2 regions of the Kitasatospora sp. NPDC049285 genome follow, and region 1 is predicted to be linked to the other one. Evidence: predicted binding sites of a transcription regulator. Region 1 holds the regulator's gene; the other holds the start of a gene.

Region 1 (4,207 bases):
GTGGACAGCAGCTGCGAGGCGGCGTCCCGGGCGCTGAGCGCGGGGGCGAAGTAGAAGGCGTTGTAGGGCTGCGCCTGGCGCAGGTCCTTGGTGGGGATGGCGGCGATCTGCCCGGTGACCTTGGTCAGCGCGGAGGCCAGTGCGCTGGGCCGGCCGGTGAGCTGGGCGGCGGCCCGGTCCGCGGCGAGCTCCCGGTAGCGGGAGAGCAGCCGGGTCAGCAGGAAGCTGAGCGCGTACACCACCATCGACACCAGCGGGATGAGGATCAGCGCGATCGCGGTGTTGGGGTCGTTGCTGTTGCGGTTGCCGCCGTTGAGGAACCCGCCCCACAACGCCATCCGGGTGATCACTCCGGCCAGCACGCCGAGGAACCCGGCGATGGTCATCACCGCGACGTCCCGGTGCGCCACGTGCGACAGCTCGTGGGCCAGGACGCCCTCCAGCTCCTCGGGCTCCAGCCGGCGCAGCAGTCCGGTGGTCACGCAGATCACCGAGTTCTGCGGGTTGCGGCCGGTGGCGAAGGCGTTGGGCATGTCGTTGTCGGCGACCGCGACCCGTGGCTTGGGCATGTCGGCCAGTGCGCACAGCCGGTCGATCGCGCCGTGCAGCTGCGGGTACTGCTCGGGGGTGACCTGGTGGGCGCCCATGGCCCGCTCGGTGATCTTGTCGGAGAACCAGAACTGTGCGACGAACAGGCCGCCGGAGATCAGTACGATCAATGGCCAGGCTCCGCGCAGCAGCACGATCAGCAGGCCGGTGAAGCCCACGTACACCAGGCCGATCAGGAACATGGTGGTCACCATCCGACCCGTCAGCCCGCGGTCGGGGGTGAACCGGGAGTGCCGCTGTGACGTCGACATCGCTGCTCCTCCTGTGCTCGCTCGCCTTCGATGCTGCCACCGGGCGGGGCCCGTGGCACCATCCACGCCGGACCAAATCACGCCATCCGCGCCGGACGGGCGGTCGGACCACCGCCGCGCGACCGTCGGGCGAACGCCGGACGACGCACGCCGCCGCGATCGCAATCCGACGAGGATCACGTGGGCGGACCGTTCCTGCCGTCAGGCCCGGGCCTTACACTGGCAGGTACGGTTCTGGCACTCTGCCCAGTTGAGTGCCAGAGCGGTTCGACCACCAGCTCAACGGACGACGACGGAGGTGCGTGCCCCATGCCGGATGACGGCAAGCCCGACGGCCGCCTGATCGACACGCGCCCGTCCGTGCGCCCGCTGGACGAGCGGCGCCTCGCGGTGCTGCGCGCGATCGTCCAGGACTACGTGGGGACCGAGGAGCCGGTCGGCTCCAAGGCCCTGGTGGAGCGGCACAACCTGGGCGTCTCGCCGGCCACGGTGCGCAACGACATGTCGGCGCTCGAGGAGGAGGGGTACATCCACCAGCCGCACACCAGTGCGGGGCGGATCCCCACCGACAAGGGCTACCGGCTGTTCGTGGACCGGCTGGCCGAGGTCAAGCCGATGACCGCTCCGGAGCGCCGGGCGATCCGGCACTTCCTGGAGGGCGCGGTCGACCTGGACGACGTGGTGGCCCGCACGGTGCGGCTGCTGGCGCAGCTGACCCGGCAGGTCGCGGTGGTCCAGTACCCGTCGCTGACCCGTTCCACGGTCCGCCACATCGAACTGGTGGCGCTCACCCCGACCAAGCTGATGCTGGTGCTGATCACCAACACCGGCCGGGTCGAGCAGCGCATGGTGGACTGCCCGGGCGCGGTCGGCGAGGGACTCCTCGCCGAGCTGCGGGCCAGGCTCAACGGCATGGCGGGCGGCTGCCGGCTGCCCGAGGTGCCGGTGATCCTGGAGGACCTGCCGGCCGTCTTCGAGGTTTCCGACCGGGCGGCGGTCAGCGCGGTGCTGGCCACCCTGTTCGAGACCCTGGCCGAGCAGAACGAGGAGCGGATCATGCTGGCGGGCACCGCCAACCTGACCCGTTTCGGCCACGACTTCCCGCTCACCATCCGGCCGGTGCTGGAGGCGCTGGAGGAGCAGGTCGTCCTGCTCCGCCTGCTGGGTGAGACGGCGGACTCGGAGATGACGGTCCGGATCGGCCACGAGATCGCCTACGAGGGGCTCAATTCCACCTCGGTGGTCTCGGTCGGTTACGGTTCGGGCGACCAGAGCGTGGCAAAGCTGGGAGTGATCGGTCCGACCCGGATGGATTACCCGGGCACAATGGGGGCGGTGCGAGCGGTGGCACGGTACGTGGGCCAGATCCTGGCCGAGTCATAGCAGTACAGCGGCCCGTGAGACACTCACGCGTCCATCGCAGGCACTTCTAGAGGCGGAACAAACCGGAGCATTTGGTGGCCACGGACTACTACGCGGTACTCGGCGTCCGACGCGACGCGGGGCAGGACGAGATCAAGAAGGCGTTCCGACGCCTTGCGCGTGAACTGCACCCGGACGTCAACCCGGACCCGAAGACGCAGGAGCGGTTCAAGGAGATCAACGCCGCCTACGAGGTGCTCTCCGATCCGCAGAAGCGTCAGGTCTACGACCTCGGCGGCGACCCGCTGTCGCCGAACGGCGGCGGTGCGGGCGGATTCGGCGCGGGTGCGGCGGGCTTCGGCTTCTCCGACATCATGGACGCCTTCTTCGGCGCCGCCACCGGCCAGCGCGGTCCGCGTTCGCGGACCCGGCGCGGCCAGGACGCGATGATCCGCCTGGAGATCACCCTGGAGGAGGCCGCGTTCGGCACCACCAAGGAACTCCAGGTCGACACCGCCGTCACCTGCACCACCTGCAACGGCGAGGGCGCGGCCCCCGGCACCTCGGCGCAGACCTGTGACATGTGCCGCGGCAAGGGCGAGGTCTCCCAGGTGACCCGGTCCTTCCTGGGCCAGGTCATGACCTCGCGTCCCTGCCCGCAGTGCCAGGGCTTCGGCACCGTGGTCCCGACCCCGTGCCCGGAGTGCGCGGGCGACGGCCGGGTGCGGGCCCGTCGGACGCTGACGGTGAAGATCCCCGCGGGCGTCGACAACGGCACCCGGATCCAGCTGGCCGGCGAGGGCGAGGTCGGCCCCGGCGGCGGCCCGGCCGGCGACCTGTACGTGGAGATCGCCGAGACCAGCCACCCGACCTTCCAACGACGCGGCGACGACCTGCACTGCACGGTCACCATCCCGATGACCGCCGCCTCGCTCGGCACCCAGGTGCCGCTGCAGACGCTGGACGGCGTCGAGGAGGTCGACATCCGGCCCGGCACCCAGTCCGGCCAGTCGATCCCGCTGCACGGCCGCGGCATCACCCACCTGCGCGGCGGCGGCCGGGGCGACCTGATAGTGCACGTCGAGGTGCAGACGCCCACCAAGCTCGACCCCGAGCAGGAGGAGCTGCTGCGCCGGCTCGCCGTGCTGCGCGGCGAGGAGCGCCCGTCCGGCCAGTTCGCGCCCGGCCAGCAGGGCCTGTTCTCCCGGCTGAAGGACGCCTTCAACGGGCGCTGAGGCGCGAGGATTTCCCACCGGGCCGGGGGCGGCGCTGTCCGCCCCCGGCCCGGCTGCCGTTCCGACCTGTCCGCGTAGTTCTGAGAGGGTTCCGTTCGGATGACCGCACCGGTGTTCGTCGTCGATGACCTGGCGGCCGCCGCCCCCGGCGGGACGGTCCGGGTGGACGGCGCGGAGGGCCGCCACGCCGTCGCCGTGAAGCGGCTGGAGCCCGGCGAGGCGGTCACCCTCGCCGACGGCCGGGGCCTGGGCGTGGACGGCACCGTCGCCGCGGTGCACGGCAAGGACGTCCTGGAGGTCGCCGTCACGGCGGTCCGGCACGAGCCCGAGCCCAGCCCGCGGATCACCGTCGTCCAGGCGCTGCCCAAGGGCGACCGCGGTGAACTCGCCGTCGAGACCATGACCGAGGTCGGCGTCGACGCCGTCGTCCCGTGGGCCGCCGCGCGCTGCATCACCCAGTGGAAGGGCGAGCGCGGCGCGAAGGCGCTCGCCAAGTGGCGGGCCACCGCGCGGGAGGCCGGCAAGCAGTCGCGGCGGCTGCGCTTCCCCGAGGTGCACGAGCTGGTGACGACCCGTCAACTACTGCCGCTGCTGGAGCGGGCCGCGTTCGCAGCGGTGCTGCACGAGGAGGGCGCGCGGGCGCTGGCCGCCGCCGAACTGCCCGCGAGCGGTGAGATCGTGCTGATCGTCGGCCCCGAGGGCGGCGTCTCGCCGGACGAGCTCGCCGCCTTCGCCGAGGCCGGCGCCGCC
Region 2 (4,207 bases), on a different contig from region 1:
AGCTCGACCCGTCCAAGGAGACCGTCGCGATCAACACCGGCGACGGCCTGAAGACCCTCGACGCGGTCTCCGACGCCGGCATGACCGCCGTGATCCGCCCGACGCTGGAGTCCTTCCGCGCCGCCGGCCTCGCCTCCGCCTGATCCCCCGGCCCATCCCCCCAGCCCCCCGAGGAGCCACCGCCATGAGCGCCACCGTCCGCATCCCGACCATCCTGCGCACCTACACCGGCGGCGCCGCCGAGGTGACCGCCGAGGGCGCCACCCTGGCCGCCGTCATCGCGGACCTGGAGGCCAACCACACCGGCATCTCCGCCCGCATCCTGGACGACACCGGCAAGCTGCGCCGCTTCGTCAACGTCTACGTGAACGACGACGACGTGCGCTTCGCCGAGGGCCTGGAGACCGAGATCAAGGACGGCTCCTCGGTGTCGATCATCCCGGCGGTGGCCGGCGGCTGCTGAGGCCGCGTCACTTTCCGCCCCGCCGCCGTCGGCCCGGAATTCCGATTTCCGGTGGCCGGCGGCGGCCGGGCGTGGTCCCCGCGGAAATGCGCCGCACACCTGCGGCTATCCGCCCGGCGGGGCGCTGGAAATCCCGCGGGGGCGGGGGAGTAGAGTGCCGGGCAAGGGCCGTTCCCCTCCTCGGCGCCTTTCAATCCTTCGTTTTTGCGCACCACGCTCCGCGCCGACGCCGCTTCGTCCCGCGCTCTGAGACGCGCGTAGGACCGGATACCGCCACTTCTGTCAGGCCGCCGTCAGAATTCTTCCGGCAATTTGCGGTGACAGGTCCGTTATGTCCGGTGGCAATTGTGCAGCTCTGCGCCTTTCGCCCCGTCATATCCCCATCGGCGGACGGCCATTCCCCGAAAGTTGGGCCTGTTGCAGAGGGCGCTTATCCGGATACATTCAGCCGCGACAGAGGCTGCGCCTTAGGGGGGGAGTCCCCAGGAGCGGCCTTCCAGACCTCTGGGTCCGCGGTCCCGCGGATCTCTGAAGGGCCAGCACAGCACAAGGGGAGTTCGGAATGGCTCAGGGCACCGTCAAGTGGTTCAACGCCGAGAAGGGCTACGGCTTCATCGCGGTCGACGGTGGAGCGGACGTGTTCGTCCACTACAGCGCGATCCAGATGGACGGCTACCGCACCCTGGAGGAAGGGCAGCGGGTCGAGTTCGAGATCTCGCAGGGTCAGAAGGGTCCGCAGGCCGACATGGTCCGCGCGGCCTCGGGTGCCTGATCCGGCCCGGTAGTCCACACACACGCCGACAGGCCCGTACGACCACGGTCGTGCGGGCCTGTCCGCGTTCCCGGGCGCAGGCGGGAGCGCCCGCGGACGCCCGGGCGCGGTGCGCGAATGGGCTTGCACTCGACACCCGAGAGTGCTAATCATTGGCGTTAGCACTCACAGTGTGAGAGTGACAAACGGACCGGGCCGGTGAGGCCCCGGGAGCGGTAGGGGAAGGGACCCCCGCTCGCTGGGCCGTCCGTCGCGGGCACCCCTTGGTCCGAGCAGTCGACCGTGTCCCGGAGGACCACTTCTGATGGCCAAGATCATCGCCTTTGACGAGGAAGCCCGCCGCGGCCTTGAGCGTGGCATGAACCAGCTTGCCGACGCCGTGAAGGTCACGCTCGGCCCGAAGGGTCGCAACGTCGTCCTGGAGAAGAAGTGGGGCGCCCCCACGATCACCAACGACGGTGTCTCCATCGCCAAGGAGATCGAGCTCGAGGACCCCTACGAGAAGATCGGCGCGGAGCTCGTCAAGGAGGTCGCCAAGAAGACCGACGACGTCGCGGGTGACGGCACCACCACCGCCACCGTGCTCGCCCAGGCGCTCGTCCGCGAGGGTCTGCGCAACGTCGCCGCCGGCGCCAACCCGATGGCCCTGAAGCGCGGCATCGAGAAGGCCGTCGCCGCCGTCTCCGACCAGCTCCTGGCCCAGGCCAAGGACGTCGAGACCAAGGAGCAGATCGCCTCCACCGCCTCGATCTCCGCCGCCGACACCCAGATCGGCGAGCTCATCGCCGAGGCGATGGACAAGGTCGGCAAGGAAGGCGTCATCACCGTCGAGGAGAGCAACACCTTCGGCCTGGAGCTCGAGCTCACCGAGGGCATGCGCTTCGACAAGGGCTACATCTCCGCCTACTTCGCCACCGACCTGGAGCGCATGGAGGCGAGCTTCGAGGACCCGTACATCCTCATCGCCAACTCCAAGATCTCCTCGGTCAAGGACCTCCTCCCGCTGCTGGAGAAGGTCATGCAGAGCGGCAAGCCGCTGGTCATCATCGCCGAGGACGTCGAGGGCGAGGCCCTGTCGACCCTGGTCGTGAACAAGATCCGCGGCACCTTCAAGTCCGTCGCCGTCAAGGCCCCGGGCTTCGGCGACCGTCGCAAGGCCATGCTCGGCGACATCGCCATCCTCACCGGCGGCACCGTGATCTCCGAGGAGGTCGGCCTCAAGCTCGAGAACGCGGGCCTCGACCTGCTGGGCACCGCCCGCAAGGTGGTCATCACCAAGGACGAGACCACCATCGTCGACGGTGGCGGCGACAGCGACCAGGTCGCCGGCCGGGTGAACCAGATCCGCGCCGAGATCGAGAACTCCGACTCGGACTACGACCGCGAGAAGCTCCAGGAGCGCCTCGCCAAGCTGGCCGGCGGCGTGGCCGTCATCAAGGCCGGCGCGGCCACCGAGGTCGAGCTCAAGGAGCGCAAGCACCGCATCGAGGACGCGGTGCGCAACGCCAAGGCCGCCGTCGAGGAGGGCATCGTCGCCGGTGGTGGCGTCGCCCTGCTGCAGGCCGGTGTCGCGTTCGACAAGCTGGAGCTCGAGGGCGACGAGGCCACCGGTGCCAACATCGTCCGCGTGGCGCTCGAGGCCCCGATCAAGCAGATCGCGACCAACGCCGGCCTCGAGGGCGGCGTCGTGGTCGAGAAGGTCCGCAACCTGCCCGCCGGCCACGGCCTGAACGCCGCGACCAACGAGTACGTGGACCTCATCGGCGCCGGCATCATCGACCCGGCCAAGGTCACCCGCTCCGCCCTCCAGAACGCCGCCTCCATCGCGGCGCTCTTCCTCACCACCGAGGCCGTCATCGCCGACAAGCCGGAGAAGGCCGCCGCGGCCGCCGGCGGCGGCATGCCGGGCGGTGACATGGACTTCTGATCCCGCCCGGGATCGGCGAGTCCTGATCGCTTCGCAGGGGCGGTCTCCCTTCACGGGGAGGCCGCCCCTGCGGCGTTCGCTGCGCGGGAGGCTGGGCAGGTGTAACGGTCTCTGCCGGACCGCCGGCGGGAGCGGGACGTTCCGAGGGCCGACGCGCCGAGATCGACGGAGGGCAGATCCAGGTCGCGTTGCCGGAGCCGTTCGGGGTGGAGTTGAGCAGTGAGGGGTTCCCGGCGGTGGGGTGAGCTGCGGGAGAATGGGTGGATGGCCAGTTCTGAGATCGAATCCGCCCTGCACAGCGCTCGGGCGCTGATCCTTGCCGACCTGACTGCCCGGGATGTGGCGGAGGCGGCGATCGTTTCGCTGGTCGAGGATGCGGTGACGCATCGGCGGTGGTGGCTCGAACAGTGGCCGGACGGGACCGAGTTCGTGCTGGGGCTGATCGCGCAGGACGTGCAGGACGCGCTGCTGGAGGGCTACGGGCGGTGGCCGCTGTGTGCCTCGTGCGCGGCCGACGACGATCCCCACGCGTTGAGTGTGGAGCCGGAGTTGGGGCCTGATCCGCACTGGGTGTGCGGGCAGCGCGGGGTGGTCGTCGCCCCCGTCGGCGGGCTGACGTGATCCTCGTCGACCCGCCGAACTGGCCCGGCCACGGCAAGTGGTGGTCGCACCTGGTCAGCGACGTCTCGTACGAGGAACTGCACGCCTTCGCCGCGACCCTGGGCGCCCCGGCGAAGGCCTTCGAACGCGACCACTACGACATCCCGGCCGCCTGGTACGACAAGGCAGTGGCGCTCGGCGCGAGCCCGGTCGGCAGCAAGGAGCTGGTGGCGCGGCTGACGGCGGCGGGCCTGCGGCGCAGGAAGCGGTAGCGCGGGTCAGCTCTCCAGCGTCCTGAGCTCCTCCGCCAGGTTCTCGCGGGCCCGGGCGTCGAACCGTTCGCGGGCCTCCGGGGTGCGGTAGAGGGCGGGGAGGGCGAGCAGCTGCCGCAGGATCGCGGCGCGGCCCTCGCGGAAGGCGTCGTCCGGGACGAAGGCGTACTCCT

What was found. The regulator HrcA, encoded in region 1, represses chaperone genes, less so after heat shock. The targets are predictions, from matches to a motif close to TTNGCACTCNGNNNNNCNGAGTGCNAA.
Region 2: the regulator HrcA is predicted to act here: its motif matches at 1,394-1,420, upstream of groL (chaperonin GroEL).

The regions. Positions count from the first base shown of each region.
Region 1 is NZ_JBFAQR010000010.1:27,048-31,254, reverse strand. It holds gene htpX (zinc metalloprotease HtpX) at 1-860, opposite strand, end outside; gene hrcA (heat-inducible transcriptional repressor HrcA) at 1,170-2,243, shown strand; gene dnaJ (molecular chaperone DnaJ) at 2,318-3,457, shown strand; gene AB0K51_RS09800 (16S rRNA (uracil(1498)-N(3))-methyltransferase) at 3,557-4,207, shown strand, end outside.
Region 2 is NZ_JBFAQR010000035.1:21,579-25,785, forward strand. It holds gene thrC (threonine synthase) at 1-143, shown strand, start outside; gene AB0K51_RS21860 (MoaD/ThiS family protein) at 185-463, shown strand; gene AB0K51_RS21865 (cold-shock protein) at 1,026-1,235, shown strand; gene groL (chaperonin GroEL) at 1,540-3,162, shown strand; gene AB0K51_RS21875 (hypothetical protein) at 3,427-3,783, shown strand; gene AB0K51_RS21880 (DUF4031 domain-containing protein) at 3,780-4,034, shown strand; gene AB0K51_RS21885 (hypothetical protein) at 4,041-4,207, opposite strand, start outside.